Regions from separate parts of the Leeuwenhoekiella sp. LLG6367-2.1 genome, predicted to be linked through region 2. Evidence: riboswitches for the same ligand, from Rfam matches in the RefSeq annotation. Region 2 holds a riboswitch; the other holds the start of a gene.

Region 1 (7,316 bases), 1.1 Mb from region 2:
CTATGTCTGTCATAATTAGTACATCATCTGTACCGTCATAGGTAAGTCCAGGGTACGCACAATGCCTTCAATGGTCACACGTTTTGAAGGATTTAGAGTGCCTGTAGTAGCATTTGTAATAAAGTCCTCAAACACTGCTAATTCATTCGATCCAGGACCGTCAACAACTGCATATAAATCGTTTCCTCTAAAAGCAATACCCCACACTGGAAACTGAATATCTATAGTTGCACTAAGGCTAAAACTCGACCCGTTTAATGTATATACATAAAATGTATTATTTGTATTGTCAGAAACTATATAGTTATTTCCAATAACAGCGATTTCTCTGGGAGCTGTTAAATCTGCAGAACTGGTAAAAGAGGAGGTTAATGTTGAGGTGTCTAATGTGCTTGTTCCAGAGAAAGCTTGTAAAACCCCTGTAGGCATTGCCGAAGCCTGAACTAATAGATCTGAATTTGCATCATAATAAATTCCCTCTGCAACGGTAGAAGTGGTGGTAAAAGTAACAAGTGAATCTCCAGAAATGCTATACTTAAAGATAGATGGATCTGCACTATTTGTATTCGTCACATACAATTCTGCTCTTCTTCCGGGTGTTACGGGAACTGCGCAGGGAGCACAAGAACCTCCACAATCTACTCCGGTTTCAGTACCATTCATTATACCGTCATCGCAGGTTGCTATCTCAATAGCATCTTCTGAGTAATCATCATTGTCGCAGCTACTAAAGCTTAAAAGCGCAAGTGATAACAAACTAATTTTAGTAAACATGTTTTTCATAAGATTGAGTATTTGATTAGTTAATGGTGCACTCATTACTGAATACATCTTATGTACGAAATGTTGATTATTAAGGTTTTAAGGCTGAAGCTTAAATGTTTGTTAAAAAAGAAGCCTTTTTTTTGTTGATTTATATTTGTTACGAACTGAATGTTGAAGAATTTTTAAATGTTGGAGTGTCCCATTTAAAAGTTTTGCGCAAAAAAAATCCCTTAACAAGTGCTAAGGGATCTATAAATATATAATTAACGCGAATGATTTCTGTATTATAGGCGGCTAATCCAAGTAAATAAAAGAAAACAGTTTGTCAACCTTAATTACCTAAAAGACGTTTGGTAATTAACAATGTGACAAAAAAATATTCAATTTTTGATTATTTAACAATTTACTCAATTGCCCATCGCCTTAATTTTGATGCACTATCCCAAAATTTGTATTCGAGTTGACTTGCTATATAAAATGCTTTATGCATTAGTTCTTTCTGGTTGTCTGAGCAGGTTTCAGCTACTCTATCACAACAGTTTATCGCTTGGTCCACAAGTAAACCAAATTCTTCTCCGGCATACGTTTCTATCCATTGTTGATACGGATTGTTTTTCACTGATTGGTTCTCATAAATATAATCACCCACTTTTTTATAAATCCAGAAACAAGGAAGTACAGCAGCCATTGCAACTTCTACCTGATCTAGCGCAGCTGTACTTTTTAAATAATGAATATAATGATGGCAAACCGGACTTACATCGTGTGTTTTTGAAATTTTAAATTCCTTAAAAAAAGATTCGTGTAAAGCATTTTCAACCACTATTGCTCCTTCGGCAAACCGGGTATAAGTTAGAACATCATCTACTTCGTGAGCTCTCGCAGCGATTAGAGCAAGCGCTCTGCCAAAGTTCTCCAGATAAATCGAGTCTTGCTGAATGTAAAATTGAAATTGATCGAGTGGGAGCGTACCATTTGCTAGTTGATTTATAAATGGCATTTCAATTATCTTATCGTAAATAGACTGAATATTATTCCAGCTTGTGTTACTCCATTTCATATTTTATAAGTTTCTGCGGATTGAAAAAATGATTAAGTGGGCCGTTGCCTTTACCTATGACAACATCTTTAGCATGAAATATTGCTTGATGTACATAATCCTGACCTATTTTGACTGCGTTCTCTAAAGATTCTCCTTGAGCGATGTAAGAACTAATTGCTGACGACAATGTGCAGCCGGAGCCGTGCATATTATTAGTTTCATACCGTTTGTATTCATATTCTATAACACTACCATCTTCTTTAAAATATAAAGAGGTAAGTATATCTGTTTGTAAGTGACCACCTTTTAATAAAACAGATTTACAACCTAGTTGCATTATTTTTCTACCTGCAGTGTGCATATCCTCAAGAGATTTAACCTCCATATTGGCCAATAGTGAAGCTTCATCCATATTAGGTGTAATAACAGATGCCAATGGGAAAAGATGGGTAACAATACTTTTTATGGTGGGATCTTCAATAAGTTTATGACCACTGGTTGCTACCATTACAGGATCAAAAACAACAGGTATTTTAGGATTTTCAGTTAATGATTTGGCAATGGTTTCTACAAGTTGCGGGGTATGCACCATTCCTATTTTTATTGCTGAAGGTAAAATGTCATCAAAAATTGATTTGAGTTGCTCTTCTACAACAGTTACAGGAATAGAAAAAATAGATTTTACGCCTGTAGTATTTTGCACAGGTAATGCGGTTAGAACTGTTGTAGCATAACACCCTAAAGCAGAAATAGTTTTTAAATCTGCTTGTATTCCTGCGCCACCACTTCCATCAAAACCGGCAATACTTAATACTGAAGGATAGGTCATTTTTTTCATACTCAATTTTTTTAATGGTGAGAAGAAGCTCTTACAGACGCTTTCTCAATCTCTTTACGAAGTACTAGTGCAGCTTTCTGCGGATTTTCAGCAGCACATATTGCAGATACTACCGCTACACAGTCAGCACCTGCTTCTATAATATCACGCGTGTTTATTGCAGACACATTGCCTATAGCCACTAGAGGTTTCTGAGTAATACTTCTTATTTGTCTAATCCCATCTAAACCCCAGGCTGTAACGGTATCAGTTTTTGTATCTGTTTTAAAAACCGGACTAATTCCTAGATAATCTGCGGTATAGGTTTGCTCATTATAAAGCTGTTCTAAATATTCTATAGAGTATCCTAAGCTCTTGCACGCTGTCCAGGTTTTTCTAATTTCCGTAGGATTTACATCATTATTCCCTACATGAATTCCGAACGCTTCTACTTGCTTAGCCACAAATAGATTATCATTTATAATAAGGGGTACATTATATCTGGATATCACTTCTTTTAAGCGCAATGCCTTATCTAAAAACTCTTCATTGGAGGCATTTTTTTCTCGTAATTGAATTATATCTACGCCTCCTTTTATTGCCTCTTCAGCTACGCTTAAAAAATTTTTACCAGCACAAGCTTCCTCAGAAATTACGAGGTACAGGCGGTAAGGAAACGAATTGTTGGTCATCTTAGTATTCTATTTTTAGGTGTTTTAAGAACTCATTTTCTGTGATGCTGTGAAGTTTGTCTAATATGGAAACTTGTAAGCTTCCGGGGCCATCACAGGATTTGGCACTAATTTCTCCGGCAATACTTATTAATGCAGTAGCTGCAACTGCGGCTTCAGCACTTTCTGGAATTACGGCAAGAAAAGCGGCTAATATCGCCGAAGCAGAACATCCCATACCGGTAATTTTTGTCATTAATGAATTGCCATTATTCAGTTTAACTTCAAGTTCGTTGCTTACAATCACGTCTGTTTCTCCAGAGATTATCACTACAGCATTATATTGTTTATTTAAAAATCTGGCAGCATCAATTGCATCTAAGCTTGAAGCGGTACTATCAACACCTTTTGTCTGAGTTTTATTGTGTTTAGCAAGAGCTAATATTTCTGATGCGTTTCCACGAATTGCAGTAGGCTTAAGATTTAGAAGTTCGCTCAGCACCTCGTCTCTAAATGAAGTTGCTCCTGCACCTACAGGATCTAGTACCCAAGGTTTCTTATTTTTATTAGCAGCCTCGATAGCGAGATGCATCGATTTCACCCAATACTTATCGAGCGTACCAATATTTATTACCAGTGAATTACAAATCTGCTGCATCGCCTCCATTTCCTCTTGAGCATGCGACATAATAGGGGAGGCACCTATAGCTAACAGCGCATTTGCTGTGTTATTCATAACCACATAATTTGTGATATTATGCACAAGTGGTGCTTGCTTTCTTACGGTAGTAATATGATTCCAGAGCTTCTCTTTCATAAGGTAATGTATAAGGTTACGGCCTTAGAAAACTGCTCAACTGAGAAGATAATCGATTACTTTTCCCTACGCTGGTATTAACCAAACAGGTTCAAAGGGACTGTCTCAATTCATTTAGAATACCCCTAAAGCCAATTCAAAGATAAAAGTAATAGAAGAAAATACCACAAGCCAGATGGTAAAAGAAAAATTAAATTATGGCAAACTAAAATGAAAGCTCATAAACAGGTTTATCTTCTTCAAAATCAAATAATTTTGAAAAGTCCATAACATTTGCAATGCCATCAAGCTCACATAGAATAGCAACGGCAGCACACATTCCATTAAACATAACCTCTTTTGAACTGCGGTTTATAGAATGACGATTTTTTCGCGAAAGTGGCAGTTTGTAGCCGCAACCACTAAGAAAGGCAGCCTCGATTTTAAGCAATTCTAATGGCGAATAACCATTAAGTTTACGGCCAAAAGCCTCATTTACTTTACCCACATAGGTGAGATTTAAAGATCCGTGTCCTTCGGTAAGATGTTTCCAGGTATCTGTATTATCAAGTATATTACCTACAGCACAACTTTTACAACACTCAGGATTAAGTGTATTGTTGTGAAATGCCGTATAAAGCTTACTAATAGCTTGTTCTAAGCGTGCAGATGTTTTCATAGCTTACTTTTTTTCTTTTTTATAAAGTTACAAAAAAGGAGTTAAGCTCACTTATTAATTGATAGGTGTACTTTTGAGTTTTAACACCGCAGATTTTAAACTTGTTCCACTAACCTTTAGGCGTATGTCACCACTGGTAGTGTCACTTTGAACTAGAACTACTAGTTTACCGCTAAATAATTTCATAGTAGGTTTATAAAATGCTTCTAGTGAAGTAGGATCGCCATTGGCAACTGCTTTGAATTCTCCGTTGCCGGTAACTTTAAAGTTTAAGCGATTAGTCGCGGTAGGGCAGATGTTGCCCTCTTTATCAACGACAGAAACTGTTACAAATGATAGATCATTACCATCGGCAGTGATAGTCTTACGGTCAGCTTCTAATTGTATAGCGTAAGGTTTTCCGGCAGTTTCAACTTTTTTTTCAGCAGCTACAGATCCATCTTGAGTATATGCAATGACTTTTAATGTGCCGGGCTCATAAATCACATCATTCCACATAAGGCGATAACGCGTTTGTGATGTAGAATTATTTTTAATCTGAATTCCCTGACTTTTACCATTTACAAATAATTCTGCGCGATCATAGTTTGTGTAAACAAAAACAGGCGTTTTCTCGCCTTCACGTCCTTCCCAGTTCCAATGTGGTAAGATATGTAAAGTTTCCTTTTCTGTATTCCAGCGGCTGCGATATAGATAGTAACGATCTTTAGGAATACCCGCAAGATCAACCATCCCAAAGTAAGAACTTCGTGCAGGCCAACTTGTATCATAGGGTGTAGGTTCGCCTAAGTAGTCAAATCCTGTCCATACAAATTCACCTATAACCCAGGGCTTATCATCTTGCAAAATAAAATCATCTTCGGGTAAATTTGACCAACTGCAATACTCCAGATCGTAAGATGAACTTTGGAAATCTGGATATTCTTTCATACTCGCTTTTTTAACCGGAAACTTATAAATTCCGCGCGAACTCACGGTAGATGCGGTTTCTGAACCAAGTATAAATCCCTGCGGAAACTTATCATAAGCTTCTTCATACAAATGCACACGGTAATTAAGTCCCGGAATATCCAAGATAGCTCCAAAGCCAGATTCCATAGTAGCTTTTACCTGATCCATACCTACGGTAACCGGTCGTGTAGGATCTTCTCTATGAAAGATGTCCTGCAACCATTTTGCCCGCTTTACGCCTTCACTTCCATATTGATCTGGCACTTCATTGCCCGCACTCCACATTACAATTGATGGGTGATTGCGAGTAGCTCGTACTAGATTTGTAATATCTTTTTCTGCATAATCATCAAAAAATCGATTATACCCATTTTCAACTTTCGGCTTTTTCCATTCATCAAAACTTTCAGCTAAAAATAAAAATCCCATTTCATCGGCGAGTTCAAGTTGCTCAAAAGAAGGCATATTGTGCGCGCTGCGTATGGCATCACAACCTAAATCTTTTAATATTGTCATTTGTCTTCTTAAAGCCGCTTTATTAACTGCAGTGCCCAACGGACCTAAATCGTGATGCAGACAAACGCCTTTAAATTTGCGCGTTTTGCCATTAAGCTGAAAACCGTTTTCAGAAGAATAGGAAATACTGCGTATTCCAAATGTAGTTTTTACTTCGTCTGTGAGTTTATTTCCGGCATATAAGCGAGAAACTGATGTGTATAAATACGGATTCTCAGGACTCCATAAGTTGGGATTATTCACTTTAATATTCTGTTCAAATTCAGAATTATATAGTGTAGAAGTAGAATCACTGGCTATCTTTTTTCCAGTTTTATCATAAATACTGGTGACCATTCTGAGATCACTACCCGTTACAGCTGTTTTAATATTGACTTTAGCTTCCTTTTCAGTTACTAAAGGAGTAGTAATAAAGGTTCCCCATTGATCTATGCTCTGAGCATTTTTTGTAATCAAACTTACTTTGCGATAAAGTCCCGCTCCAGGATACCATCGTGAAGAGAATGACTCATTAGAAAGTTTAACTGAGAGTGTATTTTTACCTGGTTTAAGATGTTTAGAAATGTCAAAATAAAAATAAGAATAACCATAAGCCCACTCTCCAATTTTTACACCGTTGAGGTAGACTTGAGGTTCACTCATAGCTCCCTCAAAAAGGAGCAGCGTTTTCTTATTTTCTGTGTGCTCAGGAATTTCAAATGTATTGCGATACCAGGCGTTGCCAATAAATGGTAATGATCCAGTACGACCTGTTTTTTCAGTAGCGCTGGTCTCACCATTTTGTGAGATAGCCACAGTTTGCTTATCAATTTCCTTATCAAATGGTCCATAAATAGCCCAATCATGAGGTACGGTTACATTTTGCCAACCAGTATCATTAAAGTCTATTTGGTATGCATTTTCAAAATCACCTTTTTTAAATTTCCATCCAGTGTGAAGTTCGATAATAGATCGTGACTGAGCCAGAACCGTAGTAGATATTACTAAAAGGATGAATAAAAATGGAGTTCGCATAATGACTGTATTTTTAGCAAATGATAATGCTAAAAATACAGTATTAAATGTAAATATTACGCTTT
Region 2 (7,316 bases):
TACGCGGGATAGGAGTTGCCGTTAATGTTAATGTATCTACATTCTCCTTAATCGTCTTAAGTTTATCTTTTACAGCTACACCAAATTTTTGTTCCTCATCTACGATAAGTAATCCCAGATCTTTAAATTTCACGTTTTTACTCGTGAGTTGATGAGTACCTATAATAATATCTACCCTACCATTTGCAAGGCGTTCTAAAGTCTCGCGCTTTTCTTTTGCGGTACGAAAACGATTCAAATAATCTACAGTTACCGGTAAATCTTTGAGTCGTTCACTAAATGTTTTATGATGCTGAAATGCCAGAATAGTGGTGGGTACGAGTACCGCCACTTGTTTGCCATTATCTACAGCTTTAAATGCAGCCCTAATTGCAACTTCGGTTTTACCAAATCCTACATCGCCACAAACAAGCCGATCCATAGGGCGAGCACTTTCCATATCTGCTTTTACAGCTTCTGTAGCACTGCTTTGATCTGGCGTGTCTTCATATATAAAACTCGCTTCGAGTTCGTTTTGCAAATACGTATCAGGCCCAAATGCAAAACCTTTTTCCAGACGGCGCTTAGCATATAACTTGATCAGGTTAAAGGCAATTTCCTTAACTCTGGTTTTTGTCTTTTGCTTTAATTTCTTCCAGGCAGCACTTCCCAGTTTGTAAATGGTGGGCGGTTTACCATCTTTACCATTGTATTTTGTAACCTTATGCAGCGAGTGAATGCTTAAATAAAGTACATCGCGCTCGCCATAGATAAGCTTAATAGCTTCCTGCTTTTTGCCTTCAACCTCAATTTTTTGAAGTCCGCCAAACTTTCCTATTCCGTGATCAATATGAGTAATGTAATCACCCACCTGTAAGCTGGTTAGGTCTTTAAGGGTAATGGCTTGTTTTTTTGCATAACCATCCTTGAGCTTAAATTTATGATACCGCTCAAATATCTGATGATCTGTGTAACAGACTATTTTAAAATCTTCATCGATAAAACCGCGATAGAGTGGGAGGATTATAGTCTCATATTGTTTTACATCAGACTGTGCATCCTCAAAAATATCTTTAAACCGTTTTGCCTGCTGCTCACTGGCACAACAAATGTAGTTTGTATAACCTGCCTCTTCATTCTCATTAAGATTTTCAATAAGTAGATTGAATTGCTTGTTAAAAGCAGGCTGAGGAAATTGATTAAAACCTATCTGAATATTGGATTCTTTGCCCGGTAAATCTGAGCTTAATTTTACAAGGGTAAAATCTAATAGCTGTCTTTTAATTGTTTGTGAATCACAAAACAGAGCTTCCGGGGCAGTACGTTTTACTTCACTGTCAAGATTGTTATATGCTTCCTGCGCTTTTTCAAAATTAGTGTCTATACGAGCGGCAAGTTGCTCAATATCCTGAGTGAAAACTACAGTGTCTGTAGCAATATATTTAAAGAAACTGTCGCGAGATTCTTGCAATGCCTTATTTTCCACATTAGGCATCAAGCTTATTTTCTCAATCTTTTTTACTGAAAGTTGAGTCTCTACATCAAAGGTACGTATGCTATCAACTTCATCACCAAAAAACTCTATGCGATATGGCTCATCGTGAGAGAATGAAAACACATCTATAATCCCACCACGTACAGAAAACTCTCCGGGTTCGGTAACAAAATCAACGCGTCTAAACTTGTATTCAAAAAGCATTTCATTAACAAAATCGAGTGATAGTTTATCATTCAATTTTACTTTTAATGTGCTTTTATCTAATTCTTTTCGGGTAACAACCTTTTCAAACAGCGCATCGGGATAGGTAACGATTAACGCAGGTTTTTTTCTGCTATTTATTCTATTGAGAACTTCTGCTCTTAGCAGTACGTTTGCATTATCGGTCTCTTCAATTTGATAGGGTCTGCGGTAACTTCCCGGATAAAAAAGAACATTAGTCTCTTTAACTAATTGTTCTAAATCATTTAAAATATAGGCCGCTTCTTCTTTATCATTAAGAATGACAAGGAAAGGTTTTTCTGCTTTTTTGAAGCTTTCTGCCAGTAAAATAGACAGCGATGAACCTATAAGTCCGCTAATTGAGATTCGTGATGATTTATCGGCACTATTAGAAATAGCGTCGTGCAGTTTTTGCATTTGCAAAGACTGTGAAAATGGCTGCGTGATCTTGGTTTTACCCATAAGCGAGCAAAGATAGTATCTTCTTGTTTTTTATCATAAATCCTATAAACGATTTATCATTTTTGTAACACAAAACGGTAAGAGCCTTTACTACATTTGATAAAAATGAAAAACCTAACTAATCAGCAACTGGCTTTTTTTCTGGCTCGCATTACGATTGGCATTAATTTTCTAATGCATGGCATTATAAGATTACCCAAACTTTCTGCGTTTGCAACTGGACTTACACAAGGCTTTTCAGAAACATATTTGCCAGAATTTCTAATACTTCCTTTTGCTTACGTTTTACCATTTATTGAGCTAATTCTGGGAATTTTGCTTTTAGCAGGATTAAAGACCCGTTTTGCACTTGCAGCTTCTTCAGTTCTTATTGCAATTTTAATTTTTGGTTCTGCATTTAAAGAAGATTGGGCAGGAGTAGGTACACAAATGATTTACACAATCTTTTTCTTCTTACTTATTTCTAAGTTAGAGCATAATGCTTGCGCTGTAGATAGTAAGGTTAAACGAATTTAAACTAATTCACAATTACACTAGAATGGCAATAGAGCACTTTGATATATTTATTATAGGTACCGGAAATGCAGGTAAGCACGTTGCTTATGATGCAGTAGAAGCAGGAAAAAAAGTAGCAATAGTAGATAACAGAGAGTATGGGGGTACGTGTGCCAATAGAGGGTGCGATCCTAAGAAGGTTTTAGTGGGGATTACCGAAGTTTTAGAACGCAGCAGAGACCTTAGCGGTAAGGGAATAAATGATTTGCCTACGGTAAACTGGGCAGATTTAATGAAGTTTAAAAATACATTTACAGGTGCCGTGCCTTTTACCACAGAGCGCAAGCTAGATAAATTAGGAATTAAAATGTATCATCAATCCCCAAAGTTTATTGATGAGCACACGCTATCTGTAGAGGGGAAGACAGTAACCGCAGATAAAATAGTTATAGCAACAGGAAATATTCCTTTGGAGTTAAAAATTCCGGGACGAGAACACATTCTTATTAGTGATGATTTTCTTGAATTAAAAGAGCTTCCTGAAAGTATGTTGTTTATAGGTGCAGGATATATAGGAATGGAGTTTGCACATATTGCTGCTCGCTGCGGAGTTAACGTGACGATGGTAGACATAAACGACCGAATTCTTTCAAATTTTGATGAAAATTTATCTAAATATCTACAAGAAAATTCTGAGCAGATAGGGATTAATTTTGTTTTTAATGCGAGAGCAACTTCCGTAGAAAAGCTTCGTAAAAATTACAGAGTAACGGTAAATCAAGATGGAGAAACGAAAGAACTTAAAGCAGAAATGGTATTTAATACCGCTGGCAGAGTTCCGTCTATTGATGATCTTGAACTAGAAAAGGGTAATGTAGCTTTTACCAAAAAAGGGATCACGGTTAATGAATATATGCAAAGCACAACAAACCCCAATGTGTATGCTTGTGGAGATGTTGCTGCCAGCAATTCATTGCCACTAACGCCTACTGCACATCAAGAAGCCAGAGTGGTTTCAAAAAACTTATTGAAAGGTGAAAACTACCTAAAGTTAGACCTTCCGCCTACACCATCTGTTGTGTTTACGCAACCGCAACTAGCTACTGTGGGTTATAATGAAAAAGAAGCCAGAGAGCAGGGTTACGAGATTGTTGTAAAAGAAGAGAATGTACCAGACTGGTATAATTCTAAACGTATGAACCAGAATTGTTATGCCTTTAAAACTATTGTAGATAAGAAGACAGGCTATATTCTAGGAGCCCATCTCTTAAGTTGGGATGCGGCAGAAACTATAAATATGTTTGTTATGGCAATGTGTGGAAACCTGGACGTAAATACCTTAAAAGGAATGATTTTCACCTATCCCAGCTGGTCGTACGATATAAAATCTATGATCTAAAACGCTCTTTACATTTTTCAACCGGACTCGTATCTTTATTTTTAAAAGCGTGTAAACCGGCAGATATAACCAGTAAAACACAGCCTAAAAGTGCAAAATATGCAACGCTTTCCAGGCTGTTTTGATGTCTGATAAAAATGGCAAATAGTGCCCAAGCACCTACAAGAGCAAATTCGCGCATATTTCTCAAATTTATCATGAGTAGGTTTATATATACCGCAGCCGTTATCATGACCATGGTTGCTATTATTTGTACTAATTCGCTACCTGCTAATTCAAGCTTAACTAAAAATGCAGCAACATTAGCAATAGTTGCAACCGCAATCCATCCACTGTAAAAACAAATAGGCCACCACACAAAAGCAATTATTTCTATGGGGGCATCCCAGCGTTCCATATTAGTTTTAAAAACAATTTTTATAAGACTTACTAAAATCCCCAGCATGATAATTACAGATAATCCTACATAATCATACATAAATGTTATTACCCATAGTGTATTAAGCACATTTGCAATAGCAAACCAATATCCCGTTTGCTCAATATGTGGAGTCTCTTTTTTACTGAAAAATGCGCGTTTAATTCCAAATACAGCATAGGCAAATAAACCTAAGAATATCATTCCCCAAATTGAAAATGCGTAACCGGCAGGAGTAAATAAATTATCGTAATTACTACTCATTTCTCCTATTGTTGTATCATTCCAGCGTTGTGCCTGAGATAATCCGTTTACTGCAATAACCAGTAAAACAGAAAGGAGATTAAGGATTGCAAGTTTCTTTTTCATAATAAATGGGAGCTAAGCGTATCGATAAATTAGATTAACACACTTGTATAACTTCGTTTTTTGTAACTGCATAAACCTGATCGCCAGATTTTGGTTCCAGGTAATAATTACCTGTAAATGTACCGAAAGCTGGTAATATCAATTGATTTTCAGTCTTAAAGAAACATGAAAGTTTTAATACTTGTCTGCCTATTCCACCCAGCCGAATGCCAGGATGTATGTGTCCACAAAAATTAAAAAAACCGCTTGTTTCTTCTGGGTGATGTGTAAGTAGAAAACCACCACTTCTAATTTCAGAATAAATAGGAATTTTTAATCGCTCGTATTTTACAGGCGTGATAATGTCATGATTTCCCGCTACCAGAATAATTTTTTCGTGTCGCGATTGCACCCATTTTTCAAATAAATTCCATTCGGCATTGAGGCTACTGTGAAACAGGTCTCCCAGAAAACAAATAGCTTCTGTATTAAATGAATCTGCAATACGACTTAATTGTTCAAAATTTTCAGAAACTGCTTTAAAGGGAACGGCGCTCCCGTGTTTTCTAAAATGGGATATTTTACCCAGATGTACATCTGCAATAAGTAACATTGATTTTTCTTCCCAAAAAATGCCTCCGGCAGGATGTAAAATAAACGTATTGTTTAGAATAGAAATGGTCTGATTCATAGCACTACAAATTTCAGTCATTTTGACCACTTCATAAACTCAGGCGCACAAAAAAAGCCGAAGCAAGACTTCGACTTTTTAAATTAAGTATTATTACTAACTACATATCGTAGTTAAGCATCCAGTTTACACCATATTTATCTCGTACACGTGCATAATATGCATTCCAGCTGGTTTCTTGCGGTTTTGCAAGACTTTGTCCTTCGGCCTCTAATTTTTTAAATAGTTCATCTACTTCCTCTTTACTTTCAAGATCTGCGCCTAGTTGAACTTGATTACCGTGTTGCAATGGTGTATCTGGTGATGCATCATATGCCATTAAGTGTATTCCTTTTCCTTTTAATTCTGCGTGCTGTAATTTATCTCTGTAGTTACCCGGGATATCGATATCTTTTCCTTCATACGTTTCCTTATTTACAATATCTCCGCCAAAACAGTTTTTATAAAAATTTAAAGCCTCTTGACATTCTCCTCTAAACGTTAAATATGGTTTTACAGTCTTCATAATTTTGATTTTTTAGTTATTCTAAAAATACAAATCAACGGCGGTAAACACTGTCCTTGTGGTGTTATATTGTTCTTAATCAAAGGCTAATTAATGTTAAGTCTATTTTTTGTTAGCTCAAAATTAGGAGCTTAAAATGAGTAGTATTTGATATTTATTTTTAGATTTACGTTGTAAACTTTAGGGGCGCTGATAGCAATATCGGCTGAGATAGTACCCTTTGAACCTGATCTGGTTAATACCAGCGAAGGGAAAAGTGAAAACGCATCTATGCAATTGATTCTTTTAAGACTCAAGTAGTAGATGCAGTTACTTTCCGGCATTTGCCTCCTTTTGTTTACAGTAAAATTTATCATCTATGATCACTGTAAACGTTAATAATCATTCCTATTCTTTTTCTGAAGAAATTTTACTGTCAGAACTTTTGCACCAACTTAACTTTTCAAAAAAAGGTATTGCTGTGGCTGTAAATAATGCCATAGTTTCAAAAGAGCGATGGGAGGATTTTAAAGTAAGCGATGAGGCTTTTATTCTTATTATCAAAGCAACTCAAGGTGGTTAATTTTTTGATTTAGCAGCTATAAATTTAAAAACTACCCAATATGAAGACCGAAAAAATCCCTCAGCAACAAACCATTAGTCGCTCGCCTTTTCCAAATTCAGAAAAAATATATGTGAGTGGTACGCTTTATCCCGATATCAAAGTGCCAATGCGCAAAATCAACTTGGCCGATACTGTAGATAAGTTTAATGGAAAAGTAGAGAAAAATGAGCCTGTGCTGGTCTACGATACGAGCGGGCCTTTTACAGATGCCAAAATATCGATTGATGTAAAAAAAGGACTACATCCAGTACGTAAACAATGGATTATAGACCGAAAAGATACCATTCAGTTAGAAGGTCTTTCTTCTGCTTATGGTCGCAAGCAGGAACAAAATGCGGCACTTGATCACTTGCGATTTGTACGTAATACAAATCCGTTAAAGGCTGAAGCAGGTAAGAATGTTACCCAAATGCATTATGCCCGTCTGGGAATAATTACTCCAGAAATGGAATACATTGCAATTCGTGAAAATCAAAAGCTCGCTGATATTCAATCCATTTCTCAGCAGCATCCCGGAAATAGCTACGGGGCAAGTATTCCTAAAGTGATCACTCCAGAATTTGTGCGTGATGAGGTGGCTCGGGGAAGAGCAATTATCCCGGCAAATATTAATCACCCAGAAGCAGAGCCAATGATAATTGGGCGCAATTTTTTAGTAAAAATTAATGCTAACATTGGTAATTCTGCAGTGAGTT

The links. Region 2 has a riboswitch for thiamine pyrophosphate ahead of thiS (sulfur carrier protein ThiS). Riboswitches for the same ligand answer to the same signal wherever they lie in the genome.
Region 1: another riboswitch for thiamine pyrophosphate. It lies ahead of thiM (hydroxyethylthiazole kinase); the one in region 2 lies ahead of thiS (sulfur carrier protein ThiS).

The regions. Positions count from the first base shown of each region.
Region 1 covers NZ_CP159331.1:598,117-605,432, reverse strand. Annotated here, with positions in the region: gene ABVM53_RS02665 (hypothetical protein) at 1-13, opposite strand, end outside; gene ABVM53_RS02660 (hypothetical protein) at 16-819, opposite strand; gene tenA (thiaminase II) at 1,169-1,825, opposite strand; gene thiD (bifunctional hydroxymethylpyrimidine kinase/phosphomethylpyrimidine kinase) at 1,812-2,645, opposite strand; gene thiE (thiamine phosphate synthase) at 2,657-3,316, opposite strand; gene thiM (hydroxyethylthiazole kinase) at 3,318-4,112, opposite strand; TPP riboswitch at 4,159-4,249, opposite strand; gene ABVM53_RS02635 (Na(+)-translocating NADH-quinone reductase subunit F) at 4,318-4,770, opposite strand; gene ABVM53_RS02630 (DUF4982 domain-containing protein) at 4,825-7,251, opposite strand.
Region 2 covers NZ_CP159331.1:1,714,714-1,722,029, forward strand. Annotated here, with positions in the region: gene mfd (transcription-repair coupling factor) at 1-2,161, opposite strand, end outside; gene ABVM53_RS07845 (MauE/DoxX family redox-associated membrane protein) at 2,267-2,677, shown strand; gene ABVM53_RS07850 (dihydrolipoyl dehydrogenase family protein) at 2,700-4,055, shown strand; gene ABVM53_RS07855 (tryptophan-rich sensory protein) at 4,045-4,842, opposite strand; gene pdeM (ligase-associated DNA damage response endonuclease PdeM) at 4,877-5,512, opposite strand; gene ABVM53_RS07865 (VOC family protein) at 5,613-6,017, opposite strand; TPP riboswitch at 6,190-6,287, shown strand; gene thiS (sulfur carrier protein ThiS) at 6,376-6,579, shown strand; gene thiC (phosphomethylpyrimidine synthase ThiC) at 6,620-7,316, shown strand, end outside.